Regions from separate parts of the Gordonia terrae genome, predicted to be linked through region 1. Evidence: predicted binding sites of a transcription regulator. Region 1 holds the regulator's gene; the other holds the start of a gene.
What was found. The regulator HspR, encoded in region 1, represses chaperone genes until heat shock. The targets are predictions, from matches to a motif close to ANNTGAGTNNNNNNNACTCANNT.

Region 1 (16,114 bases):
CCGGCGACCCATCGCGTGCGAAGTGCCACTGCCGACCACATGATCCACCGCTTCAGCCAGGGGACGCCGGACGCCCGCATCATCTCGCGGAAGAACCGGTCGGACAGGGTGTCACTCCCGAGCGCGCCGGAGTTGACGGTGCCCGTGATGAGCTCGTCGTGGATGAGTGCCGCGAGTGAATGTCTGCCGTAGGGGTTCTCGAACCAGCGCAGGAAGCGGGGGATCGAGGCGAGGTCGGTGGGGTTGTCGTCGCCGGGCACAAACGTGCGGGCCGCGTCGACGGCGCCCCGCGCATGGGCTTCCGTCTGTCCTCGCTCGACCAGTTGTGTTACGAGGTACTCCTCGACCGCGGAATCGGAGAACCGAAAGGCGTTGCGCACGAGAAACTGTCGTTCGTCGATCTGCGCGATCTCGACCTCGCCACGCCGGGTCGGGTCGTCGACCTCGAAGCCCGACGTCGGCGCGACCCGCCACGGCACCCATCGCGGATCGCTCGGTGTGGTCTCGTTCATCGCCACCTCCGCGTCGAGGGGATGAACTGACGGTAGCCGGGCGCGACCGGGACGAGTGGGTAACCAACAGCGCGGCGTGTTGCGAGGTGGCTTCGACACGGCTCCTCGCTGCGCTCGTCGCCTGCTCAACCAGCGGGGGTGGCGCTCGCTCGATCAGTTGGGGGTGGCGCTTGCTCGACACGGCTCCTCGCTGCGCTCGTCGCCTGCTCAACCAGCGGGGGTGGAGCTACGCAACCGGCGGGTGACCGTCGAGGAGTGCCTCGACCAGCAATCGGCCCGTCTCGATGGGGGCGGTGGAGCGAGCCATCTTCGACCCCGAGAGCGCACCGTCGTAGACCACCTGGATCTGTCGCGCGGTCACATCGGGCTCCGGGGCGCCGAGGGTGCGCAGGTTGTCGCCGAGGGTGTCGAGGAGCCACGCGCGGTGCGCCGTGATGGGAGGCAGGTCGGTGTCGGGGAACTCGGTCGCGGCATTGGCGTACTGACAGCCGCGGAAATTGCGAGTCGGGGCCCCGGCGATGGCCAGGTCGAAGAAGGCCAGGATGCGCTCGCGAGGATCGCTCATGGCCTTCGTCGCCTCGAACCACCGGTTTTGATCAGCCTGATCCAAACGTTCCAGATAGGCCACGACCAACCCGTCCTTCGAGCCGTAGGCGTTGTACAAACTCGCCTTGGCCACGCCGGAGGCACGCAGCAGCAGATCGATGCCGACCGACCGTATGCCCTGTGCGGCAAAGAGTTCGGTCGCGGTGGCGAGCAGTCGGTCGGCCGGGCTGCCGGGCCCGGCAGCAGCGGTCGCGCGGCCGGTGCTCGCCTGTGCGGGGTTGCTCACATCGCCAAGGGTAAACCACGAGCGACCATAGACAGACCGGTCTGTCTATGCCAGGGTCGGTCCGGTCACCAGCGGGCACACCGACGCAGAAAGGCTCACCCATGGCGCTCTTCCTCTACGAACTCGAACCTGCCGACAGCGATGCGGGCAAGGTCGAGGAACTCATCAAAGGACTCGACGCGCACCTGCGTACCGCCGGCGGCGAACTGATCGAGACGCAGGTGACCGAAGGCGCTGCCCGGTTGTTCGCGATCGCGGAGTTCGAGGGGTGCCGGGCCGCGGGGCTCGACGAGGTCGAGGCCCTCCGGGGGATCGTCGCTGCCGGTCCGGACGAGGTCCGGCTGGTCGGCGCGGACCTGGACGAGCTGAAGAAGGCGCGCCCCACCGCCGGCTATCTCGTCGAGTGGGACATCCCCGAAGCCATCGACATGGAGACCTACCTGGCCCGCAAGAAGGCGAACTCGCCGAAGTACGCCGACGTCCCCGAGGTCAGCTTCCTGCGGACCTATGTCCGCGAGGACACCGACAAGTGCCTGTGTTTCTACAACGCCCCGGACGAGGCGGCCGTCCGTCACGCTCGCGAGGTCGTCTCGACCCCGGTGGATCGCCTCCACCGTCTGCAGGGCTGACCGGTATGGCGCCGACGCTGACCGATGAGCTCGGCGAGGTCGTCGCGTCCGTGGCCGATCGTGCCCGCGACCTCGACGCCGGGCAGACCGACACCCGGGTCGACATCGCCGCGGCCGGTGCGGCCGGACTCCTGGGCCGGGGCGTGGTCGACGGGTCGCTGGCGTCGATGATCGACGTCCTCGAACGTGTGTCGGCAGTGAGCCTGTCGGCCGGATTCTCGCTGTGGGCTCAGCGGATGGCGATCGAGTACGTCGCCCGATCGCCGGAGCCGTTGCGGGAGCAACACCTCGCGTCACTCCTCAGCGGCGAGCGGATCGGTGTGACGGCCATGGCGGCAGGTCTGAAACAGGTGGCCGGTCTCGGCGAGGTGCCCATCACGGGGCGTCGCGGCCGGGCGGGTGTGGTGGCGACGGGGCCCATCCGCTGGGCGTCGAACGTCTACGACGAATCGCTGATCGTTCTCCCGGTGCGCACCGGCGACAGGACCCTCGTCGCGGTCGTCGACGCGGACGCGCCCGGTGTCGAGATCCGTTCCGCGCCGGACCTGATCGGTTTGGGATCCACAGCCTCGACGTCCCTCGAGCTCGTCGACGTGACGATCGGTGCGGAAAGCGTGATCTCCGATGACCTGACCGCGTTCGTCCGGGGGATACGACCGGTCTTCCTGCTGCTGCAGTCCGCATTCTGCAGCGGAGCAATCGGTGCCGCCCTCGACGGTGCCGTCGAGTCGCTGGCCGGGGTCAACAAGGTGTTCCGCCCCGAATTCGACGACCGGACGGCCGAATTCGAGTCGATACGTGAACGTCTTGCGACCTTCGCCGCCGATCCGACGACACCGTCGCCGGCCGATCTGATCCGATTGCGCCTCGACGCCGCCCGTACCGCGGTGTCGGCCTCCCGGCTCGAGGCGACCGTCCGCGGCGGTGCGGGCTATGCGACCGCGAGCGCCACCAACCGGCGGTTCCGGGAGACAGCTTTCATCCCCATCCAATCACCTTCGGAAGGACAACTGCGGTGGGAACTCGCGCAGTTCGAATAGTCGGTGGCCGCAAAGCCTTTCGCGGCACATCTGTGTTGACGGGCATCGACGTCACCGTCGACGACGGGGAGTTCGTGGCCGTCCTCGGCCGCAGCGGCAGCGGAAAGACCACGCTGTTGCGTGTGCTCGCCGGTCTCGAGACCCTCGATGCCGGCAGCCTGGAGTGGCAGGACACCTCGGGCGGCCCGCGACCTCACACGGGGGTCGTCTTCCAGCGAGCGCTGCTGATGCCGTGGCTGACCGTGGCGGAGAACATCCGGTTCGGACGACGATTTGCCGCGCACCGTGCGTCGTTCGAGAACGACTACGCACTCGGTCTGCTGCGCCGCTTCGGGCTCGACGGTCTCGCCGACCGCTATCCCGATCAGCTGTCGGGCGGTCAGGCGCAACGCGTGGCGATCATCCGCGCGGCGGCGATCCGGCCCAGGTTGCTCCTGCTCGACGAACCGTTCAGCGCCCTCGATCCGGCCGTGCGCGGCGAATTGCGCAGCTGGCTGGCCGAATTGGCCGCCGAGCTGGGGATCACCGTCGTCCTCGTCACGCACGACGTCGACGAGGCGCTCGAACTCGCCGACCGGATCGTCCTGCTGTCCGAGGCGGGCCGGATCGGTGGGGAATGGCGGCTCGAAGCCGGTCTCGGCCGCACCGATCCCGACCGGCGCACGGAGATCCTGACGCACTTCGGTCACCAGGTGGGGCAGCAGGTGTGAACGCGCCCATCTCACGCCGACTGCTTGTGGCCGGGGTCGGTGGTCTCACCGTGGCGGGCGGCATCGGGGGCATCGTCGGTCTGGGCCGGGCCGCCACAGCAGCGCCACCGAGTGCGTCCGATGCGCTGCGGGTCGGCTACCTCCCGATCACAGATGCGGCACCGCTTCTCGTCGCACACGCCGCGGGGCTCTACGACCCGGCGGCGGTGAGTTCGACGAAACCCGTGCTGTTCCGGAGCTGGTCCTCGCTCGCGGAGGCCTTCGTGACGCGCAAGGTCGACGTCGTCCATCTGCTGATGCCGATGGCGGTGGCACTCCGCTACGCGATGAGAAGCCCTGTGCAGGTGTTGGGCTGGAATCACACCAACGGATCGGCGCTGACCGTGGCGCCCGACATCGTCGACCTCGAGCAACTCGCCGGCGCCCAGGTGGCCATCCCGGCGTGGTGGTCGATCCACAACATCATCCTGCAGCGGATGTTGCGGACCCACGGACTGCGGCCGGTCATCCGTACCGGGGCGTCCCGGGGTGACAAGACCGTCGAACTGATCGTGATGAGCCCCTCGGACATGGTGCCGGCGTTGGCGAACGGATCGATCGGCGGCTACGTCGTGGCCGATCCGTTCAACGCGATGGCCCAGGTACGCAAGATCGGCCGTATCCACACCTTTCTCGGCGACGTGTGGCGCCAGCACGCCTGCTGCGCGCTCCTCGTCCACCAGGCGGCCATCGACGAACGCCCCGCGGCGGTCCAATCCCTCGCCGACTCCGTGGTTGCGGCACAGCACCACATCGACCTCGATCGTCCCCGGGCCGCGGCCGAACTCGCCGGCGGGTATCTCCCGCAACCGAAACCGGCCATCGCCAAGGCGCTCACCTACGACCCGGCCGACTTCGCCGTGAGCAATGTCGATTGGCAGCCGCAGCGACTCGGATTCCAACCCTTCCCGTTCGCGAGTTTCACCGAGCGGCTCGTCACCGAGATGGACAACACCCTCGTCGACGGTGATCGGCGCTTCCTCGGGCGCCTGGATCCGGCCACCGTCCACGCCGACCTCGTCGACGACCGATTCATCCGTAGCGCCATCGGAACGCGCGGTGGTGCGGCCGCTCTCGGACTACCCGCCGATCTCACGAGAACCGAACAGGTGACGCCATGATGCTGCTGACCCAGGACGAGACCGCGGCGGCCCCGCGCCGCCGAACCGGCTCCACCGTCGCCCCACCGCTGATCGCGATCGCGGTGCTCGTCGCGATCTGGTGGGCGACGACCACAGTCGTCCCCGCTGCGGACTCCCTCGCCCGCCAGTTCGCCCCGCAACAGGTGTTCCCGGCGATGCTGGAACTCCTCGATCGCGGGGTGTTGCTGCCCGACATCGGACTGAGCCTGTGGCGGTTGTCGATCGGACTGCTGATCGCCGTCGTGCTCGGGTTCCCGCTGGGCCTGCTGATCGGGCTGAGCCTGACCGCGGAGCGCGCCGCGAACCCCATCGTCGCCTTCCTGCGGATGATCTCGCCGCTGTCGTGGGCTCCGGTCGCGGTGATGGTGTTCGGGATCGGAAACGAACCGGTCATCTTCCTGATCGCCATCGCGGCGATCTGGCCGATCGTCATCAACACGGCGGCCGGCGAGAAGTCGATCGACCCCGGTTTCGTCGAGGTCGCGCGATCGTTCCATGCCACCCGAACCGAAGTCCTCACGGCCGTGGTGATCCCGGCGATCCGCGGCAACGTGCAGACCGGCATCCGCGTGGCGCTCGGCATCGCCTGGGTGGTTCTGGTACCCGCCGAGATGCTCGGCGTGCGTTCGGGTCTCGGCTACCAGATCCTCAACGCCCGCGATCAGCTCGCGTACGACCAGGTCGCCGCTCTGATCGTGGTGATCGGCATCCTCGGCTTCGTCCTCGATGCGGGTGCCCGGTTGGTGCTCACCCGCCGCCGCTGAACCTCTGGGGTTGTCACCGCTGGACGGTCAGGGCATCGGTGTAGAACGCCATCCGTTCACGGAGTGCGTCGGGGTCGATGCCGAACTCCTCGGGTGTGTACCGGTGTCGGCCCTTGCCGTGGCGGGGTTGCGCGGCTTCGTGTTCGGCGAGCAGTGTGGCGACGTCCGGCGGGTCGATCCCGGCCGCGGCGTAGACCCGGCCGACCATGGTCGCGGGGCTCGCCACCAGGTCCCGGTAGTCGAGGTCCAGGATGGTCGCCGACGCGGCCGCGGGCGAGGACCGGAAGTCGAGTGCACGCCGGAACCACCGTTCGGACTGCTCGACCTGGAATCGTCCGACATCGTGGCCGTCCACGTCGTCGCTGTAGGTCGAGCGGTACGTCGCGAACAGGCTGGCCCCCGATGCCACGGTCTCCACGATGTCGCGGTGCAGGTGCACGATGCAGACACCGGGATACGTGGCGGCGAGGTGGCCGAGTTCTGGTGTGTGCGCGGGCGCTTTGAGCAACCAGCGTCGATCCGAACCGTCGTCGAGGATCTGCAACATGCGCCGGTGGTTGGTGTACTCGGCGGCGAAATCCTGGGTGGCGAGCCACGACGAGTACCCGTCGAGGCGCATCGTGGAGCTGAATCCCCAGTTGCGCATGGTGGTCCCCATCCCCAGAACGCACTCCTCCGGGAGGAGCGGTCCGGAGTCGTGGACGGCGGCCATGGACGGATTGAGCAGCTGAAGTGGATTCGGCTGACGCGCTTGATCTTCGACGAACCGCTCGCGCTCGTCGGGGGTCATCCGCGCGGCCCGCCAGGGAGCGTACAGTTCCAGCGGTCGCGGTGCCCGCAGGCGCGGGTCGCGGGCGAGGAGCCGGAACAGGAACGTGGTACCGGTACGCCACCCGCCGATGATCACGATGGGTGGTGCGATGGACCGCTGTGCCACTGCGGGATCGGTACGCAGCGTCTTGTCGAAGATCGAGCGGGCACGCAGCTTTCCGACGGCCGCGTCCTGGGCGTGACGGACCCCGACCGCGTTCAACCGACCGTCGGTTGCTGCCGACTCGAGATACTGCTCCAGGCCCGGCCGCCACTCGGCGGGGTCGCCCAGTCCTTCGACGCCGTGCTCGCCCGTCGCGCGTTCGACGAGCCCGTCCGCGGTCTGGGCGCCGAGCCGGTAGCGGTCGGGATGGGCCGCGCGGTCAGCCTCGGCCGAGGCGTAGATGTTCCGTGCTGTCCCGGTCCGCTCGGGCGCTGCCCAACGGGTCATGGGGCATCTCGCAATTCGTCGAGCCCGACGACCCGGGCGGAGGGGAGTGCGGGGGTGTCGGCCGGCTGCAGGAAACGCATCACGACGATGCCGAAATCCCGGCCTTCCGTGTCGATCCAGTCTCCTGCGCCGGGGTCTTCGGCGGCGACGACGAACCGATAGCGGCCGTCGACGAGGGTCGCCGTTCCGCCCGTGTACGAGACGGGGCGGTACCGGAAGTCGAGCGAGTTCAGGAATCGGCTGTAGGCGAGAATGTTCCAGTACCGGCAGTCGACGACGTCTCCCTCGATCACCAGCGCCTGCCCGGGGTCGAGCTGCCAACCGCCGCGCACGTAGTGGATGCCCGGTTCGGTGAACACCGCGCCGCCGGACATCTCCGACCAGTGCCGCATCGTGTTCGGGGGATCGTGGTCGTCCTTGGTGGACGCCTCGAAGATCGTCGGCAACATCGACGTCATGGTGCCGAGCGTGCCGAGTTGCGCGCAGAACTTCGCCGGGTCGAGCGCCGGGGGAGTGGGTGGTTCGGCGAGCGGTTCGATGGAGCACCGTCCCGCCTCGCCGCGGGAGGCGTCGTCGTGGAAGAAGCGCACCCAGATCACCGAGGACTTCTCGGGCAGATCCAGATGGTCTGCGCCGCGGTCCATCCCGGCATCACCGCCGACGAGGATCTCGAACGACCCGTCGTCGTCGAAGACGATCGTGTCGCTGTCGATCCGGGCGGTCGACTCCGAACTGATGCCGCCCGAACCGATACCTCCGGTGCGTCGGTAGGCGGTGATCGAAACGTAGACGGCGTCGCCGCGATTCCCGCGGATGCGATATGACCGATCGCTTCGCACGTCGGCGACCCAGTAGCGGAAATCCGGGTTGTCCATCAGGAACTTGTGACGCCACCCGTTGAACGACACCAGTTCGGGCCGTTCTCGGTCGACGTCGAAGCGGGACAACTGATTCGACAATCCGCGGATGAGGGCGCGATAACCATCGGCCTGTTCGAGCGGGCTGAGGCCGGCCGTGTCCGAGGCGAGCTTGTCGCCCGCGGTCCGGAGCGCATCGACCAGACCGTTCCACGCCTCGACCTCGGGCCGCGTCGAGTCGCTCACGAGAGCCGGACCCGGTCGTCGTGCTTGTAGTGCGGGCCGATGTCGTCGATGAGCACTCCCGGCTCGGCGGCCACGATCGCGGGGATCGAGTCGAGCACCGCTCGCACGGATGCCGTGGTGATCGGATTCGTGTGGCCCGCACCGACACCGAATTCCATCTGGGTGCGGATCTCGGCCGGCTCGCCGCTCACGACGAGCGTATAGGCGATCGGACTGGTGAACCCGCCGAAGGGGAGATCGTCGCCGCGGTAGACGACGTCTGCGGCGGCAAGGTACCAGCATTCCTCGTTGGTGAAGAAGTGGTGATCGCCGAGGTAGCCGCGATGGGTCAGGTGCAGTGCGGCCGCGGTTCCCTTCGTGATGGTTGTCTTGCCGACCTGGGCGTCGGCGGCGGCGGGAAGGCCCCGCAGCGACGTCTCGACGCGGACCTCGGAGCTGTCCGAACCGTAGAGCGCATGTGCGACGTTGCCGGTGAGGTCGCCGTAGTAGAGATCGCCCCCGCGGGCGACCGGCGAATCCGGGCCCAGGGAATCGAGGTCGGCGCCAAAGCCCAGTGCGCCGAGACCGCCCCACATCGAGCCCGCGCTGGTGAAGTCGACCGCCTCCACCGATCGGACGTGGCTGACCGACGACATCGCCGTGGCCATCGTCATCGCCAGCCGTTCGACGATGAACGTGGGATGGACGCCGGTCCCGTGCAGCGTCGAACCGCCCTTCTGGCATGCCTCGAGCAGCTGCTGCGGCGACTTGCGGAACGGGCTCATCCAGTTCGGCATCGACACGTTGTGATAGGCCGCGGTGGCGACCACGTTCTTCCCCGACGCGAGCAGGTCGACGACGTCGTCGTCGAGGCCCTTGAGCACCGCGGCCGGCGCAGGTGTGACCACGACACAGTCGACGTCGAGTGCCTTGATCGCGTCGCGGTCGGTGGTGGCCGGAACCCCGATGGGGTCGATGCGCACCAGCTCGCCGATGTCGCGGCCGTCCTTCTTCGGATTGTGGACGAGTGCGCCCGCGATGTCGAAGGCGGGATCGGCGACGGCGGCGCGGATGATCGCGCCCCCGACCTCACCCGGTCCCCACACGGCGATCCGTAGAGGACGTTCGGGCGAAGCGGCGTCGGGTAGTGGCGGGCGTGGCGTCATCGGCCGTCCTCGAGTCTCGTGGGGCGCCGCGTTGACGGCTGCTCCAAGTTGAATCATATGGTTCCTGTTGAAATCTGCCGCGCCGACCCCCGGGTGTCAAGGCTCGGACCGCATGAGCGGACCCCGCTCAACTTTTTTGGCCGATCCGGGAACAATCCGGCGAGGGGGCCCGTTACACACTTCGAGAAACCTGAGTGATCCAGACTCAAGTAGGTTTGACTCGGACCCGCTTTTTCAGTAGGACATGAGTCGGACGCACTGAAGTCCGGTCCCGCAGAGTTTCACCACGACATCCCCGCGGTCTCGAGACCTCGGGACAAGGACTCGGGTGCACACCCGCAAACTAGGAGGAAGCCAAACATGTCTCGTGCTGTTGGAATCGACCTCGGTACCACCAACTCGGTGGTGGCCGTGCTCGAAGGCGGCGAAGCCGCCGTCATCGCCAACGCCGAAGGCGCACGGACCACCCCGTCGGTGGTCGCGTTCGCGCGTAACGGCGAGGTGCTGGTCGGCCAGCCCGCAAAGAACCAGGCGGTCACCAACGTCGACCGCACCATCCGCTCCGTCAAGCGCCACATGGGCGAAGGCGACTGGACCGTCGAGATCGACGACAAGAAGTACACCCCGCAGGAGATCAGCGCGCGCACGCTCATGAAGCTCAAGCGCGACGCCGAGTCGTACCTGGGTGAGGACGTGACCGACGCGGTCATCACCGTCCCGGCCTACTTCAACGACGCACAGCGTCAGGCCACCAAGGAAGCCGGTCAGATCGCCGGCCTCAACGTGCTCCGCATCGTCAACGAGCCGACCGCGGCCGCCCTGGCCTACGGCCTCGACAAGGGCGAGAAGGAACAGACCATCCTGGTCTTCGACCTCGGTGGCGGTACCTTCGACGTCTCGCTGCTCGAGATCGGCGACGGCGTGGTCGAGGTTCGTGCGACCTCCGGTGACAACCACCTCGGTGGTGACGACTGGGATCAGCGCGTCGTCGACTGGCTCGTCGAGAAGTTCAAGAGCACTTCGGGCATCGACCTGACCAAGGACAAGATGGCCCTGCAGCGTCTGCGTGAGGCTGCCGAGAAGGCGAAGATCGAACTCTCGAGCTCGCAGAGCACCTCGATCAACCTGCCCTACATCACCGTCGACGCCGACAAGAACCCGCTGTTCCTCGACGAGCAGCTCTCGCGCAGCGAGTTCCAGAAGATCACCTCTGATCTGCTGGAGCGCACCCGCGCACCGTTCCAGGCCGTCATCAAGGATGCGGGCATCTCCGTCGGCGACATCGACCACGTCGTGCTCGTCGGTGGTTCGACCCGTATGCCGGCCGTCACCGATCTGGTGAAGGAACTGACCGGTGGCCGCGAGCCCAACAAGGGCGTCAACCCGGACGAGGTCGTCGCCGTCGGTGCCGCACTGCAGGCCGGTGTGCTCCGCGGTGAGGTCAAGGACGTGCTGCTGCTCGACGTCACCCCGCTGTCCCTCGGTATCGAGACCAAGGGCGGCGTGATGCACAAGCTGATCGAGCGCAACACCACCATCCCGACCAAGCGGTCGGAGACCTACACGACCGCCGAGGACAACCAGCCGTCGGTGCAGATCCAGGTCTATCAGGGTGAGCGCGAGATCGCCTCGCACAACAAGCTGCTCGGCAGCTTCGAGCTCGGCGGCATCGCCCCCGCACCGCAGGGTGTCCCGCAGATCGAGGTGACCTTCGACATCGACGCCAACGGCATCGTGCACGTCACCGCCAAGGACAAGGGCACCGGCAAGGAGAACTCGATCCGCATCCAGGACGGTTCCGGCCTGAGCAAGGACGAGATCGACCGCATGATCAAGGACGCGGAAGCTCACGCCGACGAGGACCGCAAGCGCCGCGAGGAGGCCGAGACCCGCAACCAGGCGGAGTCGCTGGTCCACCAGACCGAGAAGTTCCTCAAGGAGAACGAGGACAAGGTCCCGGCGGAGCTGAAGGAGAAGGTCGAAGCGGCCGTCGCCGGAGCGCAGGAAGCGCTCAAGGGCAACGACACCGCAGCGATCAAGTCCGCGATCGAGAAGCTGTCGGAGGAGTCGCAGGCCCTCGGCCAGGCGATCTACGCCAACGCCGCTGCCGAGTCCCCCAACGGTGAGGCCGCCGCGGCCGACAGTGACCCGGACGTCGTCGACGCCGAGGTCGTCGACGACGCGGACTCGAAGGAGAACAAGTGACCGCAGGAGCCCATTCGGCGAATGGGTCCGGCGAGGAGCCGGTGACGGTGACCGACCGTCGTCGCATCGACCCGGAAACGGGTGAGGTGCGCGACGAGCCGGCCGCCGGCCCCGGCCCGGCCGATGCCGGACCGGTCGCAGAGGAGTCCCAGACCGACGAGCAGGCCAGTGACGAGCAGCAGGCGGACGGGGCAGCCGGCGAACCGGATGCCCGGGTCGCCGAACTGACCGCCGACCTGCAGCGCGAGCGAGCCCAATTCGCCAACTTCCGGCGGCGTGCCGCCGAGGAGAAGCAGGGTTCGGTCGCCTACGGCAAGCAGATCCTGATCGACAAGCTGCTCCCGATCATCGACGACCTCGACCGTGCCCGCGAGCACGGCGACCTCGACAGCGGTCCGCTGCGTTCGGTCGCCGACAAGCTGACCGGGGTGCTGGCCGCCGAAGGTCTCGTGGCCTTCGGTGCGGCCGGTGACGAGTTCGACCCCGAACTCCACGAAGCCGTGCAGCACGACGGCACCGGGGCGCATCCGGTGATCGGATCGGTGTACCGATGCGGCTACCGCCTGGGCGAGAAGGTGATCCGCACCGCGATGGTGACGGTCACCGATCCCGCCCCTGCGGGCGACGCACCCGGTGCACAATAGAGCGACCGTCGCTCGATCCTGAGTGGGCGAACTCACCACTGATCCCTGAGGTGCGAGGAGCGCAAGCGACGAGCCACGAAGGGCGACGAACCCTTCGTGGCTCGCTTCGCTCGCACCTCAGGGAGCAGATGGTCGGCTCGCACCTCGGGGAGCGGGTGTCCCCAACTGAAAAAACCAACCCAGACAACAGAACTCAAAGGAGGTGACGTCTGGTGGCACCACAACGTGAGTGGTTAGAACACGACTTCTACAAGGACCTGGGCGTTGCTTCTGACGCTTCGGCTGAAGAGATCAAGAAGGCCTATCGCAAGCTCGCGCGCGAGCTGCACCCGGATGCCAACCCGGGTGACACCGCGGCCGAAGAGCGCTTCAAGCGGGTGTCCGAAGCCCACAGCGTGCTCGGCGACGCCGAGAAGCGCAAGGAATACGACGAGACGCGCGCCATGTTCGCCGGCGGACGATTCCGCGGCGGCGGCAACGGCTTCCCGGGCGGTTTCCCCGGCGGCGGAAACACCTACACCACCGGCGGCGGAAACGACTTCGACCTCGGCGACCTGTTCGGCGGGGCGCAGACCGGTGGCGGCGGAGGCGGTTTCGGCGACATCTTCGACGGACTGTTCAACCGCGGCGGCGGAACGCAACGTACTTCGACGGCGAGCCGCCCGCGTCGCGGCAAGGATCTCGAGACCGAGACGACGCTCTCGTTCTCCGATGCCGCGCTCGGCACGACCGTCCCACTCAGGGTGACCAGCCCGTCGCCCTGCACCACCTGCCACGGTTCGGGCGCCAAGCCCGGGACGAGTCCGCGGGTGTGCGCGAACTGCAACGGCTCCGGATTCGTGAGCCGCAATCAGGGCGCATTCGGTTTCAGTGAGCCGTGCCAGGACTGCCAGGGCACCGGTTCGCGGATCGACGATCCATGCACCGACTGCGACGGCAGCGGGGTGAAGGTCCGCGCGCGCACCATCAACGTGCGGATCCCCGCCGGCGTCGAGGACGGACAACGCATCCGGCTCGCCGGACAGGGCGAGGCCGGCCGGCGTGGCGCCCCATCGGGCGACCTCTACGTCGTCGTGCACGTGACCCCGCACAAGCAGTTCACCCGCAGCGGCAACGACCTTCGGGTGCAACTGCCGGTACGGATCTCCGAACTCGTTCTCGGAGCGACCGTCTCGGTGCCGACCCTGGAGGGATCGGTCGGGGTGAAGATCCCGCCGAACACCACCGACGGACGCACGCTGCGCGTGCGCGGTCGCGGAGTGCCCAAGCGCTCCGGCGGGGCAGGCGATCTGCTCGTCACCGTGAAGGTCGCGGTCCCGAACAAGCTGGACGAGGCCGCGGTCGAGGCGATGCGCGCCTACGACCAGGCCGAGCGGGCGAGTGGTTTCGATCCGCGGGCGGACTGGGGGCGATGAGCGATGGCCGGCCAGAAGAACTTCGACGCCGACGGCGCGACCTTTCTGATCTCGGTGGCCGCCGAACTCGCCGGTATGCACGCGCAGACCCTGCGCACCTATGACCGACTGGGTCTGGTCACCCCCCAGCGGACGAGTGGCGGCGGACGCCGCTACTCGTCCCGCGATGTCGAACTCCTGCGAGAGATCCAGCGTCTCTCGCAGGAGGAAGGCGTCAACCTCGCCGGTATCAAGCGCATCATCGACCTCAGCAATCAGGTCGAGGCGCTCCAGCACCGCGTCCGCGAACTCACCGACGAGGTGCAGGCGTCGCGGGCCCGGCGTGGTGGCGAACTCGTGCCCGTACCGCGCACCAACGCTCTCGTCGTGTGGCAGCCGCGGCGCAAGCGCACCACCGACTGACGGCCCACCGGGCCCGGCGTCCTGGTGCCCGGCCGTGGTTTCGGCGCGGGCCCGCAGAGGTGCGTAACGTTGACCGCATGGCTTCTGAACCCGTCACCACCGTCGACGCCGGGCCGCACAAGGTCTCGCGTCGGGTCGTCGTGAACGCCCCGGCCGCCGATGTGTTCGCGCTCGTGTCGAACCCGCACAGGCATCCGGAGCTCGACGGCTCGGGCACGGTGCGCGACACCCCCGTGAGCGGGCCGGAGACGCTGACCCGCGGGGCGCGTTTCAGCGTCGGGATGAAGCAGTACGGCGTGCCGTACAAGATCACCTCCACCGTCACCGACTTCGAACCCGGCCGGGTCGTCGAGTGGCAGCATCCGATGGGTCACCGCTGGCGGTGGGAGCTCGAGTCGACCTCGCCGACCACCACCGCCGTGACCGAGACCTTCGACTACTCGACGCTCCGGCTGCCGAAGATCATCGAACTCATCGGCTACGACAAGAAGAACGGCAAGGGGATCGAGAGCACCCTCCGCGCTCTCGCGGGCCGGTTCGCCTGAATCCGGAACCATCCATGGACTCTTCCGCCGGTCCGCCGCCCGGGCCGGATTCCCCGGATGAACCCGTCGTCGTCCTCGGTGTCGTCGCCGCGCCGGGCCAGGCCATCGGTCTCGCCCGCAAGCTGGTCGAGGCCGACCTGACCGACCACATCCAGACGACCTTCCCCGGCGCCCGCTGGCAGCTCGAGCTCCTCGAGGCCGGCGTCGTCCAACCACCGGCCGGTGACGCCGAGATCGTCGACGCCACCAGAGACCTTCTGCTCGAACACGAATGGGATCTGGTGCTCTGTCTGACCGACCTGCCGCTGCACGTCGGCAAACGTCCGGTCGTGGCGCATGCCAACGCGGTGCACGGCGTCGCGGTCCTCTCGGTGCCGGCACTCGGCGCGACCGGAGTACGGCAACGGGCACGCGGGACCATCATCGGACTCGTCGGGCAACTCCTCGGTGCCGACGCCGACGACCTCCGCGAACACCAGAAGTCGCCGGCGCGGTCGGCGCTCCGCCATCGCGTCCGGCAGCTCGGGACCGACGTCGACGAGGCGGGCACCGCCTTCACCGCACGTGTGCTGACCGGGAACCTGCGTCTGCTCACCGGCATGGTGCGGGCCAATCGTCCGTGGCGTCTCGCGCTCGGTCTCAGCCGAGCGCTCACCGGGGCCATCGCGGCCGGGGTCTTCGCGCTGGTGACCGCCGACATCTGGTTGCTCGCAGACACTTTCGGTGCGATCCGGCTGACCGGGGTCGCACTCGGCTCGATCGTCGCGATCACCGCGACACTCATCATCGGTGCCGACCTCTGGGAACGCGGCAGTTCGCGTCAGACGCGAGAACAGGTGGCGCTGTTCAACATCGTCACGGTCATCACGGTGGTGCTGGGCGTCGCCGCCTTCTACGCGGCGTTGTTCGTGCTGTCCGCGGTCGGGGCACTCTGCCTGGTGGTGCCGCAGGTCTTCGGTGCGACGCTCGGTCACCCGGCCGGCTTCACCGACTACCTGGAGGTGGCCTGGCTGACCTGTTCACTCGCGACCGTCGGCGGCGCGCTGGGTGCGGGCCTGGAGACCGACGAGGCGGTCCGCGACGCGGCCTACACCCAGCATCCCGCCGAGCCGATCTGAGCGGTACACCTCGCACAGCCGGGTGCACGGCGTCCGGCCCCCAGCCGCTAGGCTTGCGGGTCAGAACGCCACAGCAGGTCGGCGACGGGAGGTGAACCATGTCCGAGGTACCGGGGAACGGTCCGATGCCGGGGTTCGTGGTCCTGGGCATCTCCGTCGTCGACGATCAGATCAGCTCGGTGGTCCGCGATGCCGACGGGCACATCCTGGCGAGCAACCTGGTCGACCTCCCCGATGCGTCGGCCGCCGGTGCCGAAGCCGCGATCGTCGAACTCGTCGACTCCGTGCCCGTCGAGGTCGACCGGATCGGCATCTCGGCGTCCCGCGCCGACGTTCGCGATCATCTGGCTCGCGTCTTCGCGCCGGGCGCGGGCACCGGGCCGTCTTGGTCGGGCAAGGTCGTCGTCACCGGATACGCCGCCGCTCTCGCCGAGATCGCGTGTACCCACTCGACCCGCGGCGGGGTGGTGGCCGTCGTCGATCTTGATCGCAACGCCGCGCCCGCGGCCGGCACCACCCTCGCCACCGTCGACTCCGCGTCCGGCGCCGTCCTCGGCACCGCAGATTTCACGCCGGGCCAGGTCGCCTCAATGACCGACCCGGAGGCG
Region 2 (16,114 bases), 200 kb from region 1:
CGGGCACCGGCTGCGACCGCGGCCGTCGAAGCGTCGCGATTGAGCGTCGTCATCAGGGCGATCGCCTCGTCGAACACCTCGCCGGTCTGCTTGTGCCGGTTGTTCAGCAGCCCGACCCCGATCGGTTTGGTGAGGGTGATCGGCAGGCCCGCCTCGGCGGCGTCGTTGCGCAGCAACCGGTCGGGGTGGGCGACTCCCGTCACCGCCATGCCGTACTTGGGTTCCGGGTCGTCGATGGTGTGCCCGCCGATGACCGGGCAGCCCGCCAGCGCCCCGACGTCGAGACCGCCGCGCAGCACCTCGGTCATCAACTCCATCGGCAGGACACCTCGTGGCCACCCGACCAGGTTGATCGCGACGACGGGGGTACCGCCCATCGCGTAGATGTCGGACAGCGCGTTTGCGGCGGCGATGCGGCCCCAGTCGTAGGCATCGTCGACGACCGGGGTGAAGAAATCGGCGGTGGAGAGCACGGCGAGGTCGTCGCGGACGCGCACGGCCGCGGCGTCGTCCCCGGCGTCGAGCCCGACGATGATGTCGTCGCCGACCTGGCCGGTCAGCCCGGCGACCGCCTGCTCGAGCTCGCCCGGCGGGATCTTGCACGCGCATCCGCCACCGTGGGCGTAGCCGGTGAGTCGGACGGGAGCATCATCACGCACAGTCACCGTGCCGAGGGTAGCCCTCACGCAATCAGACATGTCCCCGACCGCGGATCGCTACCATCGGGCACATGAGGCAGGCAGACGGCGAGTACTTCGTCACCGCAGACGAGTTACAGGCGTTCTGGGAGTCGGGTCACGACTACTGGTACATGCGGGAGGACGGTTCCACCGACCTGTATGGCGACGAACTCGACATCACCCACGGCTGGCCAATCTTCCTGATGAAGCGGGACGACGACTGGTTTGCGAAGTGGGACGGCGATTTTCGACGAGCGGTCGAGGATGATCTCAATCCGAAGCTGATCCGCCACTTCGAGGAGCTGATCACCCAGGGGAACTGGCCGCACCAGCAGGACTGACGGTTCTCGCCGTCGGATACGTTGGACGGCGCAGGGAGGCGTATGGGTCCTGGTGGGCTCCCCGGTCTTCAAAACCGGTGAGATCGAGTATCTCGGTCTGGCGGGTTCGATTCCCGTCCGCCTCCGCCACCCACCGCCGGCTGAGCCGGTGACAAGCAGGGCGAGAGCCACCCACCGCCGGCTGAGCCGGTGACGAGCGAAGCGAGGAGCCGTGTCGAAGCCCCCCGTCACCGACCCGCGTCGCCGGATTCCACGCACCGATGCCCTGCTGTCGCTGCCCGCCGCGATCGACGCGCGAAAGCGGCTGGGCGACGGGACGGTTCGCGCCACCATCCGTGCCGCCCAGGACGCCGCGCGGCGCGGTGAACTGCCGCCCGACGACGTCGAGCAGGCGGTCGTGGACGCACTCTCCGGTCACCGCGCGTCCTCGGCACGCCCGGTGCTGAACGCCACCGGCGTCGTCGTGCACACCAATCTGGGTCGGGCGCCACTCTCCCCCACCGCACTCGAAGCAGTGGTCGCAGCATCGGGCTATGTGGATGTGGAACTCGATCTTCGGACCGGGACGCGGTCGAAGCGCGGGGCGGCCACCCGCGCGGCGCTCGTGAACGCGTGTCCCGCCGCCGGAGATGCGTTGATGGTCAACAACGGTGCCGCTGCGCTGGTGCTCGCGACGACCGCGCTGGCCGCCGGCCGGGCGGTGGTGATCAGCCGTGGCGAGATGATCGAGATCGGTGCCGGCTTCCGGCTCACCGAGCTGATCGCGTCGACCGGCGCACGGCTGCACGAGGTCGGTACGACCAACCGGACCCATGCACGCGATTACGCCGACGCCCTCGCCTCGGACGACGTCGGTGCCATCCTCAAGGTCCACCCCAGCAATTTCCGCGTGGAGGGCTTCACCAGCGACACTTCGCTGGCGGAGCTGCGCGACCTCGGCCGGGCGCACGACGTGCCCGTCGTCGCCGACATCGGCAGCGGACTCCTGCGACCAGACCCGCTGCTGCCCGACGAGCCGGACGCGACGACGACACTGGAATCCGGTGCCGATCTGGTGATCGCGAGCGGCGACAAGCTCCTGGGCGGTCCGCAGGCCGGACTCCTCCTCGGTGATCCAACCCTCGTGCAACGGTTGGCGAAACACCCTCTGGCGCGGGCGGTTCGCGCGGACAAGCTCGCACTCGCCGCCATGGAGGCCACCGTCGGCGGGCCGCGGCCGCCGGTCTGGAAGTACCTCCATGCCGACTCCGAGAACCTTCGCGTACGCACTGAATCCCTGGCTACTGCACTCGGTTTCCCGGTCGTCGCACACGACGGGCGGGTAGGTGGCGGTGGCGCACCCGGTGTGCCGCTACCAGGGTGGGCGGTGCGGCTCCCGGTCGCCGCGGCCGGGCGCCTTCGCCTCGGCGATCCCGCTGTGCTGCCCCGCGTCCACGACGACGCATGCCTCGTCGACGTGCGGTGCGTCCCCGAGGCCGACGACCCGCGACTCCTCGCCGCGATCGTGCAGGCCCTGGACGAACTGTGATCCCCGAATCATGAAGTTCAGCGCATGAAGTACTGCTCATGAAATACGTGGTCGCCACCGCCGGACACGTGGACCACGGCAAGTCCACACTGGTGCGGGCTCTGACCGGCATCGAACCGGACCGGTGGGAGGAGGAACGACGCCGCGGCCTGACCATCGACCTCGGCTTCGCCTGGACGACACTGCCTTCCGGCGCCGATGTGGCTTTCGTCGACGTCCCCGGTCACGAGCGGTTCATCCCGAACATGTTGGCCGGCCTGGGACCTGCGCCGGTCGTCCTGTTCGTCGTGGCCGCCGACGAGGGGTGGCGTGCCCAGTCCGACGACCATCGCGACGCCATCGCCGCACTCGGCATCCAATCCGGGTTGCTCGTCATCACCCGCGCCGACCGGGCATCGGCTGATCGCATCCGCGAGGTGATCGACGAAGCGCGACACCGGCTGGGCGACACCGGTCTTGCCCATGTCCCCGCGGTGGTGGTGTCCGCAATCGACCACTCCGGCATCGACGAGTTGCGCACGACCCTCGATGATGTTCTCGCGCAGTCACCTTCGCAACCGTCCTCCGGTCGTGTGCGGTTCTGGGTCGACCGGGTGTTCACCCGCACCGGGGCCGGTACGGTCGTCACGGGCACCTTGGCGTCGGGAACGATCTCGGTCGGCGACACCCTGGAACTACATACTCCCCACGGCGGCCGCCGGGTCGATGTTCGCGGATTGCAAAGCGAGGGAACGACTCTCGCGACCGCTGGTCCGGTCAGCCGGGTCGCGGTCAACCTCCGCGGTGCGGGTGTCGACGACGTCGCGCGCGGTGACGCGCTCGTGACTCCGGGCGCCTGGCACGCGTCCGCCCTCATCGACCTACGACGCGCGAGCGGCACGCCGTTCGACGAGGCCCCCGAGCACCTGATCGCCCACATCGGCACGGCCGCGGTACCGGTGCGCGTGCGACCGCTCGACCCCGATCATGGCCGACTCACGCTCGCCCACGCTCTCCCGCTGTCGAACGGAGACCGGGTGGTACTGCGTGATCCCGGGCAGCGGATCGTCGGCGGCGGCGTCGTCCTGCACCCCGATCCGCCGCCACTGACTCGCCGGGGTGACGCCGCACGTCGAGCGGCAATCCTGGCGGCCACGACCGACGGCGCGGGAGCTGCCGAGGAGGTCATGCGACGGGGCGCGGTGCGCGTCGCCGATCTCGCGCGACTCGGTCTCGTCGGCGACGCGGACTCCGTACCCCGGTCCGTCCGCGTGATCGACGGATGGTGGGTTGCCGAGGAGTCACTCGCGGCCTGGGCCGGACGACTACACACCTCCGTTCTCGAGCTGCACGAGCGGGACCCGTTGTCCGCGGGCATGTCCGCGGCGGGAGCGCCCGCACTGTTGGGTCTGCCGGACTCGGCGTTGCTGGACGCCGTCGTCGCCGAGGCGGGTCTCGCGTCTTCCGATGGCCACCTGTCGGTGCCCGGCCACATCCCCTCCCTCGGCGACGCAGAGGACGCGGTCCGCGCCTTGGAGCGACGTCTCACCGACCAACCGTTTCGTGCTCCCGAGGCCGACGACCTCAGCACACTCGGACTGGGCGCCAGGGAACTGGCCGCAGCCGAGCACACGGGACGAGTGCTCCGGTTACGCGACGGGGTCGTGCTGTTGCCGGCCGCCCCAGCCATGGCGATGCGCATCCTCGCCTCGCTCGATCAACCGTTCACCACCAGTGCCGCCCGTCAGGCGCTGGGAACAACTCGGCGCGTGGTGATCCCGCTGCTCGAGTATCTCGACTCCCGCAGGTGGACCCGACGCATCGACGCCGGGCACCGCGAGGTCGTGCGGTGAACTCGACGCGAGGCGGCTCGACGGACTCGTCCGAGTCAGCTGCCGGACGGCGGCCCCGGCACCATGAGGTCGAACATGCGCCGAAGACAGTGCCCGAGCTCGAGATCGTCTCGTCGGAGCCACATCTCGTGTGCAGCAGATGATCCGGCGATGACCGCGTACGCCACCGCGGTCGGGTACGCGTCATCGCCACGACCGGCGGCACGCGTCCGGACGTGGTCGGCGATGACCGTCCGCCACCGCCGATAGACGATATTCGCCTGCGCCTGCACTGCGGGCACGGTGAGAATGAGTTGCGCCCGATGACGCGCCCACCGCTCTTCGGCTCGTCCGTGATCGATCGCCGTGATGAACGCTTCGGTCACCGTCAGGTGGGGTGGCGTGTCGGTGGACGCCGCTGCGACGAGCCGGCGGAAGTGATCGAGTTCGGCCGCCGACTCGACCCACACCACGTCGGCCTTCGTCGGAAAGTAGCGAAAGAAGGTCCGGCGGCTGACTCCCGCCGCATCGGCGATGTCGCCCACACTCGTCTTCTCGAAGCCGCGCTCGAGGAACAATTCCTGTGCTCGTGCGGCGAGCTCATGCGCGCTGGTCGTGGCGGGACGGCCGCCCCGGTCGACGCGCACCTCCTCAGACCGTGCGGTTTCCATGCCCGCCATCGTGTCACCCCCGCCTGCCGCGGACGCCTGACACCGGAAAAGTCGGTTTCGGCACCGTTATGGCACGCTGTGACATATCGTCACCGGTGAGACGTGCATCACTCGTCGCACGTCGTGTCGAAGGGATCACCATGGGCAAACTCGAGGGCAAGGTCGCCTTCATCACCGGAGCCGCACGCGGTCAGGGACGCAGTCACGCGATACGCCTGGCCCAGGAGGGCGCGGACATCATCGCGGTCGATGTCTCCCAGCAGGTCGAGACCGTCCCCTACGACACCGCCCGCCCGGGCGACCTCGAGGAGACCGTGCGCGAGGTGGAGGCACTCGACCGCCGGATCATCGCCACCGAGGCCGACGTGCGTGACCTGTCCGCGCTGAAGCAGGCCGCCGACGACGGGGTGGCACAGCTCGGCCGCATCGACATCGTCCTCGCCAACGCCGGTATCAGCACCATGGCGCCCACTCTCGAGATGGACGAGACCATGTGGCAGACCATGATCGACATCAACCTGACCGGAGTGTGGAAGACCGTTCGCGCGGCGGCACCACACATCGTCGCCGGTGGGCGCGGCGGCTCGATCGTCCTGACCAGTTCACTCGCCGCGATGTGGGCCAACGAGAACATCGCGCACTACTCCGCGGCCAAGGCAGGACTGATCGGCATGATGCAGGTCCTCGCGAAAGAGTTGGCGCCGCAGAGTATCCGCGTGAACACGGTGCACCCGACCACGGTGGCGACCGAGATGATCCTCAACGACGCCACCTACAAACTCTTCCGTCCCGACATCGAGCAACCCACCCGAGCCGATTTCGAGGAAGCCGCCCGAGAATTGAACAGGCTGCCGGTGTCGATGGTTGAACCGGTCGACATCTCGAACGCGGTCCTCTACCTCGTCTCCGACGACGGTCGCTATGTCACCGGGACCACCCACGTCGTCGACGCCGGCGGACGACTCTAGGAAGGGATACTGACATGGGACTCCTCGACGGCAAGACCGTACTGATCACCGGCGGAGCCCGCGGCCAGGGTTGCGCGCACGCGCTCACCTCCGCCCGCGAGGGCGCGGACGTCATCCTGCTCGACATCACCCGGCAGCTCGACTCCGTCGAATATCCGCTGGCCACAGCCGATGACATGACCGAAACCGTGCGCCAGGTCGAAGCGCTCGACCGGCGGGCTCTGACCTTCGACGCCGACGTCCGCGATCAGACGCAACTCGACGACGCGGTGGCCGCGGGGATCGCCGAGTTCGGCAAGATCGACGTCCTGATCGCCAACGCCGGCATCTGGACCCGCGCCCCGTTCTGGGAGATGTCCGAACAGATGTGGTCGGACATGATGGATGTCAACCTCACCGGGGTGTGGAAGTCCGCCAAAGCCGTTGCACCGCAAATGATCGAGCGACAGAGCGGGTCGATCGTCATCACCTCGTCGGTGAACGGACTCGAACCCGGCATGAACTACGCGCACTACGTGGCCACGAAACATGGCGTGATCGGGCTGATGAAGAACATCGCGCTGGAGCTCGCGCCGCACGGAATCCGCTGCAACTCCATCAATCCGGGCGCGATCCGTACCCCGATGACCGATCAGCAGGGCGCGTGGGACATGTTCGCCGGCCACGAGGGCGGCACCCCCGACGACCTGATCGAGGGCGGATATCACTTCCACGCACTCAAGGGGCACTCGTTCATGCCACCCGAGGTGATCGCGAACACCGCCCTGTACCTCAACTCGGACCTGGCAGCTTCTGTCACGGGCGTGACCATCCCGGTGGATGCCGGTCACCTTCTCCTCACCGGGGTCAACCAGGAACCGGTCAGGTGACCTCACTTCGGCCGATGGAGACACATGGCCTCGCGGCGATCCGGGCACGGATCGCCGCCGAGGTCGTCGGCCGCGATCGCGAACTCGACCTCGTCCTGGCCGCGGTGGCCGCAGGCCGGGACCTGATCCTGGAAGGCCCACCGGGAACATCCAAGAGCACACTGCTGCGCTCGATCACCGCCGACTGGGGCATCCCACTCGTCCTGGTGGAGGGCAATGCCGACCTGACTCCCGGACGCCTGGTGGGGCACCACAACCCGGCGCGGGTCTTGCGCGAGGACTACTCCCCCGACAACTTCGTCGACGGCCCGCTCATCGAGGCCATGCGCGCCGGCGGGTTCCTCTATGTCGAGGAGTTCAACCGCGCGCCGGAGGACACCATCGACACTCTGCTCACCGCGATGGCCGAGCGGACCATCACCGTCCCGCGCGTCGGCACCATCGCCGCCCAGCCAAGTTTTCGCATCGTGGCGTCGATGAATCCCTTCGACAATGTCGGCACCACGCGCCTGTCGACCTCGGTCTACGATCGCATGTGCCGGCTGGTCGTCGACTATCAGGACGACGCGGCGGAGCGCGAGATCGTTTCGCGCAGGACAGAATTGTCGTCGGCGAGAGTGGTCGCGGATGCCGTCGCCGTCACCCGCGACACCCGTCGACACGACGCCGTCCGTCAGGGCAGCAGCGTACGCGGAGCGATCGACACCGCACTCCTCGCGCACCAGCTGTGCGAGATGCGCGGCACAACCGTCCCGGTCGACGACGCGGTCGAACCGCCACGCGACCTGCCGTCGGCGTACACCGCCACCTTCCTCGACGCCATGCAGGTTGCCCTGTCCGGGCGGATCCATCTCGACGACGTCGCGTTCACCACCGCCGAACAGGTGCTCGGCGAGATCTGGCAGAACCACTTCCTACTGGCGCCGGCGGCGGCCGAACCGGGTTGAAGAGCGGTCGACGCCGATTCACCGCTCCGGCGCGATGAGGTCAGCACTCAACCCCGTCAACGGAAGCCACTGCGGCGCAGACCCAAACAGCTGTCGGAAAGCCCGGTGTTGTTCGAGCCCGCGGGCCGCGGCGGCGCCGTCGCCCCGATCGGTCGACGTGGACGTGCCCGGGACGTGCCCCGCGGGACCTCGGGTGCGGTCGTCGCGGTCACCGATGACGCAGGTACCCGTGACGACGATTCCCCTGCAGCACAGACCGACCCGGTCGCGCGAGAGCGGGCGATCGGACTCGCCAGACGACTCCGACTCGCACGTCCCGTGGAGACACGGAACGCACGCCGCAGCGCCAACGGTGTACTCACGAGCCAGCGTTGGCGGGGTGGCTCCGATGAGCTCGATCTCGACGCGACCCTCGAGGCACTCATCGGCAACCCGATTCCTGAGGACGACGACATCCGCGTGCGCGAGCGCGTCCGGCGCCGACGCTCCATCGTGCTGGCGGTCGACGTGTCCGGCTCCGCCCGCGGCGAGCAGGTCCGCACCGCGGCCGCGACAGCCGGCGCACTCGCCGGTGAACTCGGTCGCGACGACCTCGCCGTCATCGCCTTCTGGTCCGACGCCGCGCTCATCGTCCCTCTCGGCCGACCGGTCACCACCGAACAACTCGTCGACGAACTCCTCGCACTGCCCGCACAGGGCCTGACCAACGTGGCCTTCCCGCTGCAGACCGCCCTCGAACAGTTGGCCGACGCACCTTCGGCCGACGCTCGCGTGATCCTGTTGAGCGACTGCGTCCACAACGCCGGACCCGACCCCCGGGACGCGGCCGGCCGGTTGCCCCGCCTCGATGTGCTGTTCGACATCTCCGGTGAACATGACGCCGAACTCGCACAAGACCTGGCGCTCATCGGCCGGGGGCGGTGCCGGCCGATCCGGGACCACCACGACGTGGTGCCCGCCCTCCAGGCGATCTTCGCCTAGGCGGTGGCGGGCAACCAGCCTTACCACACGGCACCGACAGAATTTGATCACTCAGATCCATTGCACACCAACACTTTCGGTGTTGTCAGACGGCCCAGGTCGTGTACACTCGAAAGCACATTCGCATCAACGGCTCCCGGGGGAGGTGACCGTCATGACAGATACCCAACGACACGATGGCACCGGCGTGCCGTCCCCTGGTGCGGTCGAGTTGGTGGCCGAACTGCACGCGATTCTCGACAAACTGCAGACCGTCGACCTATCGCCGTGCACCGATGCCGAACTCGCCGACATCGCAGCCGACACCGAATGCGCCATCGCACGACTTACCGTCGCCGGCGACCGGCAGATCGATCAAGTCGAAGCCCGTGACCTCCCCCGCAAGGCCGGTTGCCGAACGCTCATGCAGTTCATGACCCACCGGCTGCGAGTGTCGAACCCGACGCGTCGCCGCAAGCAGATGGACGCCACCGCCACCCGCACCAGCCTCGGCGGTGACATCTTGGAGCCCGAACACCCCTGCCTGGCTGAGGCATTCGCGCGAGGCGCCGTCGGCACCGCACACGTCCAAGCCGCCCTCGACGTCCTCGACCGGATCCCGAACGCTGTCGACCACGACGTGAAAGTCGCTGCGGAACGGCAGATGGCCGAGATCGCCATCGATCACACCCCGGCCGACATCACCCAATTGGGCGCGCGCTTGTTGGCCCATCTCGACCCGGACGGCACACTGGCCGACGACACCGACCAGAAACGACGCCGCGGCGTGTGGATCGGGCGGCAACGCGCCGACGGCACCGCCACCATCTCCGGCACCCTCAGTCCTGAACTGAATGCCCGGCTGACGATGATGTTCGCGGTCTGGGGCAAACCCGGACTCAACAATCCCGACGACCCCGCCTCACCCAGCGGACCGGCCGGCACCGCCGACCCCGACGCCCTCGCGCTCGCAGCCGATCGTGACGGCCGCACCCTCGCCCAGACGAATCACGATGCGCTCGACGCCGCACTCACCGCTGGCTTTTCAGACGGGATTCTCGGAAAGTCGCACCGCGGCCTGCCCGCCCATCTGATCATCAAAGCCGACCTCAATGATCTGATTCGTGAAGCCGGGCTCGCCACCACCGCCACCGGCACCCTGCTGCCCATCCCCGACCTGATCGCGATGGCCGACGAGGTTCAGCCGTGGCTCGCGATCTTCAAAGATCACACCGCCGTGCCACTGTACTTCGGGCGCGGGAAACGCTTGGCAACCCGCGAACAACGCCTCGTCTCCTTCGCGCGCCCCGACGGCGAAGTGTGCTCGGCTCCCGGGTGCGATCAACCCGCCACCCACGTCGAACTCCATCACGCCCACAAGGATTGGGCCAAGGGTGGTCTCACCGACATCGACGACCTCGCACCCGCCTGCCCGCGACACAACCGCATGGTCGGCGACCAACCCGGCCAATACACCACCCGGATCGAACGGTCCGGACCCGACGAAGGCCGCTGCGTCTGGCGGTTGAATGCCGAGCCCGGCGCGCCACCCAACCCCGAACACATCAACCGCCGACCCGACATACCCCGGCGATTCGCAGAACATCTGAACACCGTGCGCACCGAGATCCACGGACCGCCAACCCGGCCCGACGATCAAGCACGCCAATCATGGCTGACAATCAGCCACGTCATCGACGTCCGACCACCCCGACCCGGACCACCCTCACCCCGGCCCTCGCTCGTCGAAGCACACCTCATGGAGCTACTCGCCACCCTTTGAACCATGCACAACGACAAAGGGACCCATCCCGAAGGATGGGTCCCCTGTCTTGCGATGAACTCCGCTGGGCTGAGATCAGCCGAGCACCAACGAGTCTCCGTCGGCACTGACGTTGACCGGCACCACGTCACCGTCGCGGATGTCTCCGGCGAGCAGTTGCTTGGCGAGCTGGTCACCGATGGCCTGCTGCACCAACCGGCGCAGCGGGCGCGCACCGTACAGCGGGTCGAATCCACGTGCGCCCAGCCATTCCTTGGCCTTGAGCGACACCTCGAGGTCGAGGCGACGCTGCGCGAGGCGCTTCTTGAGCTGGCCGAGCTGGATGTCGACGATCGACACCAGTTCCTCCGGGCTCAGGGCATCGAAGATCACCACATCGTCGAGACGGTTGATGAACTCCGGCTTGAACGCCGACCGCACCGCCATCATCACCTGGTCCTTGTCGCCACCCGCACCGAGGTTCGAGGTGAGGATCAGGATGGTGTTGCGGAAGTCCACCGTCCGGCCCTGGCCGTCGGTCAGTCGGCCTTCGTCCAGCACCTGCAGCAGTACGTCGAAGACGTCCGGGTGGGCCTTCTCGATCTCGTCGAACAGGACCACCGTGTACGGACGACGCCGCACCGCCTCGGTCAGCTGGCCGCCGGCCTCGTACCCGACGTAACCGGGCGGGGCACCGACGAGCCGTGCGACGCTGTGCTTCTCGCCGTACTCACTCATGTCGATGCGGACCATCGCCCGCTCGTCGTCGAACAGGAACTCGGCGAGCGCCTTGGCGAGCTCGGTCTTGCCGACACCGGTGGGGCCGAGGAACATGAAGGAACCGAGCGGCCGGTTCGGGTCGGCGACGCCCGCGCGGGCACGACGCACCGCGTCGGACACCGCCTGCACCGCGTCCTTCTGGCCGATGACCCGGTGTCCCAGTTCCTCTTCCATGCGCAGCAGCTTGGCGGTCTCACCCTCGAGCATGCGTCCGGCCGGGATTCCGGTCCACGCCGACACGACCTGGGCCACATCGTCGGGTCCGACCTCCTCCTGCAGCATCACGTCCTGTGACGGATCGGTGCCGGTCTTCTCGATCGCGGCCTCGAGTTCCTTCTCCAGGCCGGGGATCTTGCCGTACCGCAGCTCGGCAGCGCGCCCGAGATCACCGTCGCGCTCAGCCCGATCAGCTTCGCCGCGAAGGCGTTCCAGCTCCTCCTTGAGGTCGCGGACCGCGTCGATGGCGGTCTTCTCCGACTGCCACCGGGCGGAGAGCTCGTTGAGCTTCTCCTTCTGGTCGGCCAGCTCGGCGCGCAGCTTCTCGAGTCGATCCTTCGACGCCGCGTCGGTCTCCTTCTCCAAGGCGACCTCTTCGACCTCGAGTCGGCGGACGATCCGCTCGACCTCGTCGATCTCGACGGGACGCGAGTCGATCTCCATCCGCAACCGCGACGCGGCCTCGTCGACGAGGTCGATGGCCTTGTCGGGCAGGAAGCGCGAGGTGATGTACCGGTCGGACAGCGTTGCGGCAGCGACCAGTGCGGAGTCGGTGATGCGCACACCGTGGTGCACCTCGTACCGGTCCTTGAGGCCGCGGAGGATGCCGATTGCATCTTCGACCGACGGCTCACCGACGTACACCTGCTGGAAGCGACGCTCGAGTGCGGCGTCCTTCTCGATGTACTTGCGGTACTCCTCGAGGGTCGTGGCACCGACCAGCCGCAGCTCACCACGGGCGAGCATCGGCTTGATCATGTTGCCGGCGTCCATCGCGGAATCGCCTGTCGCACCGGCACCCACGATCGTGTGCAGCTCGTCGATGAAGGTGATGACCTGTCCGGCCGACCCCTTGATCTCGTCGAGCACGGCCTTCAGGCGCTCCTCGAACTCGCCTCGGTACTTCGCGCCGGCGACCATCGATCCCATGTCGAGGGAAATGACGGTCTTGTTGCGCAACGACTCCGGCACGTCGCCGGCGACGATGCGCTGGGCGAGGCCTTCGACGATCGCGGTCTTGCCGACGCCGGGCTCACCGATGAGGACCGGGTTGTTCTTGGTCCGACGGCTGAGCACCTGCACGACGCGACGAATCTCGGTGTCGCGGCCGATGACCGGGTCGAGCTTGCCCTCGCGGGCGGCCGCGGTGAGGTCGGTCGAGTACTTCTCGAGAGCCTGGTAGGTGGATTCGGGATCCTCGGAGGTGACCCGCGCGCTGCCGCGCACGGCGACGAACGCCTCGCGCAGGGCCTGCGGCGTCGCACCGAGGTTGTGCAGCAATTTCGCGACATCGGAGTCGCCGGTCGCCAGACCGACGACGACGTGCTCGGTCGAGACGTACTCGTCGTCGAGTTCACCGGCCAGCTGCTGGGCTGCGGTGATGGCCGCGATCGATTCACGGGATAGTTGAGGCGTCGAGCTGGCGCCGGACACCGTCGGCATGCGATCGACCAATCCCTGGGCCTGCGCACGAACGCTCGACGGGTCCACGCCCACTGCCTTCAGCAGTGGCGACGCGATGCCGTCGGACTGATCGAGCAGTGCCACGAGGATGTGGGCCGGTCGCACGTCGGGGTTTCCAGCGCTGGCCGCCGCCTGCACAGCAGCGCTCAATGCTTGCTGCGTCTTGGTGGTGGGGGTGAAGCTGTCCACTCGCGTGCACCTTTCTCTTTAGTCCAACAGGCTCAAGTATGAGCCATACGTGGTCTACAACGCCAACAGAGTTGAGTCCATTCCGCTCATGTTAATTGGGCGTGCGATCTGCATCACTCCTTCCCGCGTCGGCGAGCAGGTTCGCTCTCCGCGCGTATCCGACCTCCGGCAGCGTCGATGGGCACTATTGATGCATGACCGCAGACAGCTCCGCACCGGAGAACGCGACACCGTCCGATTCTGACGCGGACTCAGCAGTGATCTTCGTACTCTTCGGGTCGACCGGCGACCTCGCGAAGCGGATGGTCCTGCCGTCGCTGTACGAACTCCACCGCCGCGATCTGCTCCCCCGCGGATGGCAGCTCATCGGCAACGGGCGGGGCGACCGCACCGACGACGAGTTCCGACAGCACGTCAAGGATGCGATCGAGGAGTTCGGTGCGGACGGGTCGGGCTCGTCGGACGAGTGGAAGTCGTTCGCCGAGACCATCCGGTTCGCCGGCGGCGGGTTCACCGCGGACGACCCCGGCCGTCTGCTGGAGGTGATCGACGCCGCCCGCAACGCCGTCGGGGACACCGCTCAGCTGGTCCACTACCTCGCCCTCCCGCCGACCACTTTCGTCGACTACACGAAAGCCATTGCCGCGCATGGTCTCGCGAAGGGTTCGCGGGTCGTCTACGAGAAGCCGTTCGGGACGTCTCCCGACGGATTCCGGGCACTCGACGAAGCGGTGCACGAATCCCTCGACGAAAAGCAGATCTACCGGATCGACCACTTCCTCGGGAAGGAGAGCACCCAGAACCTGCACGTCCTGCGCTTCGCCAACGGACTGTTCGCCGGGGTGTGGAACCGCGAGCACGTGGCCGAGGTCCAGATCGACGTCCCGGAGACCCTCGACATCGCCGACCGCGCCGCGTTCTATGACGCCACCGGGGCCTTCCTGGACATGATCGTCACGCACCTGTTCCAGGTGGCGGCCGAGGTCGCCATGGAACCTCCGGCGTCGCTCGGCGCCGACGACCTGCTCGACGCGCGGGAGTCGGTCATCGCGGCCTTCCGTCCGCTCGACCCCGCCGAAGTGGTCTACGGCCAGTACGAGGGGTATCGCGACACCAAGGGGATTCCGGACGATTCCACCACCGAGACGTTTGCGGCAGTCCGCCTGTGGGTCGACACCGACCGCTGGCACGGCGTCCCGTTCCTGCTCCGGACCGGCAAGATGCTCGACCACAGCTCGCAACGACTCAGCCTCGTGTTCCGCGCCCCCAGCGACGGTCCGCTGACCGATACCCCGGAGGACGGCACCGTGCTGACCTTCGACCTGGCCGGTGACGGTGCCATCGATCTGGCCGTCACGGTCAAGGAACCGGGGTCGGGCACGGACCTCTCCGTCGCGCACATGACCGAACAGCTCGACGAGGTGGCCGACGGCCTGTCGCCGTACGCGCGACTCATCGTCGACGTGCTGCGCGGTGACCGATCGCTGTTCACCCGGCCCGACGGCCTCGCCCACGTGTGGGAGGTGGCCGCGCCGGTGCTGGACAATCCGCCTGCTCCGCAACCGTATGCGGCCGGATCGACCGGCCCCGCGGCCGCCGACGACCTGTGCGGCGGGTCCGGCTGGATCTGAGGCGCGCCGGCTCTACTCGCCGAGGCGCCGATCGAGATTGATGGCCGCGCTGATGAGGGCGAGGTGGGTGAACGCCTGCGGCATGTTCCCGAGTTGTTCGCCGGTGAGGCCGACCTGCTCGGCGTACAGGCCGAGATGATTGGCGTGGGTGAACATCTTCTCCAGCGCCAGCCGGGCGTCGCCGAGCCGGCCGGTCCGGGTGAGCGCTTCGACGTACCAGAACGAGCAGAGCGAGAACGTCCCCTCGGCTCCGTCGAGGCCGTCGTGTCCGCCGTCGGTGTCGTACCGGAACACCAGGGAGTCGCTCACGAGCTCTTCCTCGATCCGCTCGAGGGTGCGGACGAAGCGCTCGTCGGTGGGTGACAGCAACTTCACGGCGGGGATCAGCAGCAGCGCCGCATCCAGACGGTCGGAGTCGAGGGTCTGGACGAACGCCCCCACCTCGTCGTTCCAGCCGCGCTCCATGATCTGCACGAAGATGTCGTCGCGCGCCTTCATCCAGCCGGCGATGTCGCCGGGTAGTCCGCGCTGCCGGCTCATCCGGATCATCCGCTCGAGGGCCACCCACGACATCACGCGCGAGTAGACGTAGTCCTGCGGCTTGCTGCGCACCTCCCAGATGCTCTGGTCCGGACGGTCCCAGTTGTCGACGAGCCACCCGGCCACCGTGCACAGATGGGTCCAGGCCCCGTACGAGATCCCCGGTCCGTATTTGTTGTAGAGGTACACCGAGTCGATGAGCTCGCCGTAGATGTCGAGCTGGAGTTGGTCGGCGGCGGCGTTTCCGATCAACACCGGGGAGGTTTGCCGGTAGCCCTCCCAGTGGTCGAGTTCGGTCTCCTTCGGTGGTGGATCCCCGTCGAGGGTGTACATCAATCGCAGCGGCCCCAGATCTCCCGACTCGTCGGCACCGTCGTCGAACCGGCAGGTCAGCCAGTCCATGAACGCGCCGGCCTCGTCGGTGAAACCCAACCGGAGCAAGGCATACAGCGTGAACGCCGCATCGCGGATCCACACGTAGCGGTAGTCCCAGTTCCGTTCGCCACCGATCTCCTCGGGAAGCGCGGCGGTCACCGCCGACACCACTGCCCCGGACGGTTCGTGCGTCAGCAGTTTGAGTGTGAGCGCCGACCGATGCACCATCTCCCGCCACCGACCGGTGTACGACGACCTCGACACCCAGTCCTGCCAGAAGGCGACCGTCGCGGCGACGACGGCGGGCGAACTGTCGTGGTCGAGCAGCTCGTCGTCGACGGGGTCGGGCGCGAGGACGAACGTGACGCACTCGCCGGTTTCG

Region 2: the regulator HspR is predicted to act here: its motif matches at 13,256-13,278, upstream of clpB (ATP-dependent chaperone ClpB).

Annotation. Positions count from the first base shown of each region.
Region 1 covers NZ_CP016594.1:5,006,786-5,022,899, reverse strand. Annotated here, with positions in the region: gene BCM27_RS22260 (DUF1353 domain-containing protein) at 1-512, opposite strand, end outside; gene BCM27_RS22255 (TetR/AcrR family transcriptional regulator) at 739-1,344, opposite strand; gene BCM27_RS22250 (DUF4242 domain-containing protein) at 1,446-1,973, shown strand; gene BCM27_RS22245 (acyl-CoA dehydrogenase family protein) at 1,979-3,013, shown strand; gene BCM27_RS22240 (ABC transporter ATP-binding protein) at 2,989-3,723, shown strand; gene BCM27_RS22235 (ABC transporter substrate-binding protein) at 3,720-4,883, shown strand; gene BCM27_RS22230 (ABC transporter permease) at 4,883-5,668, shown strand; gene BCM27_RS22225 (sulfotransferase family protein) at 5,682-6,929, opposite strand; gene BCM27_RS22220 (DUF1214 domain-containing protein) at 6,926-8,032, opposite strand; gene BCM27_RS22215 (hypothetical protein) at 8,029-9,177, opposite strand; gene dnaK (molecular chaperone DnaK) at 9,538-11,382, shown strand; gene grpE (nucleotide exchange factor GrpE) at 11,379-12,026, shown strand; gene dnaJ (molecular chaperone DnaJ) at 12,239-13,441, shown strand; gene BCM27_RS22195 (heat shock protein transcriptional repressor HspR) at 13,445-13,843, shown strand; gene BCM27_RS22190 (SRPBCC family protein) at 13,921-14,388, shown strand; gene BCM27_RS22185 (hypothetical protein) at 14,403-15,506, shown strand; gene BCM27_RS22180 (hypothetical protein) at 15,605-16,114, shown strand, end outside.
Region 2 covers NZ_CP016594.1:4,803,465-4,819,578, forward strand. Annotated here, with positions in the region: gene selD (selenide, water dikinase SelD) at 1-698, opposite strand, end outside; gene BCM27_RS21260 (hypothetical protein) at 731-1,021, shown strand; tRNA gene BCM27_RS21265 (tRNA-Sec) at 1,056-1,150, shown strand; gene selA (L-seryl-tRNA(Sec) selenium transferase) at 1,233-2,549, shown strand; gene selB (selenocysteine-specific translation elongation factor) at 2,588-4,381, shown strand; gene BCM27_RS21280 (acyl-CoA-like ligand-binding transcription factor) at 4,417-5,040, opposite strand; gene BCM27_RS21285 (mycofactocin-coupled SDR family oxidoreductase) at 5,172-5,999, shown strand; gene BCM27_RS21290 (mycofactocin-coupled SDR family oxidoreductase) at 6,014-6,868, shown strand; gene BCM27_RS21295 (AAA family ATPase) at 6,883-7,815, shown strand; gene BCM27_RS21300 (vWA domain-containing protein) at 7,921-8,796, shown strand; gene BCM27_RS21305 (HNH endonuclease signature motif containing protein) at 8,951-10,558, shown strand; gene clpB (ATP-dependent chaperone ClpB) at 10,634-13,186, opposite strand; gene BCM27_RS21315 (glucose-6-phosphate dehydrogenase) at 13,381-14,817, shown strand; gene BCM27_RS21320 (glycoside hydrolase family 15 protein) at 14,830-16,114, opposite strand, start outside.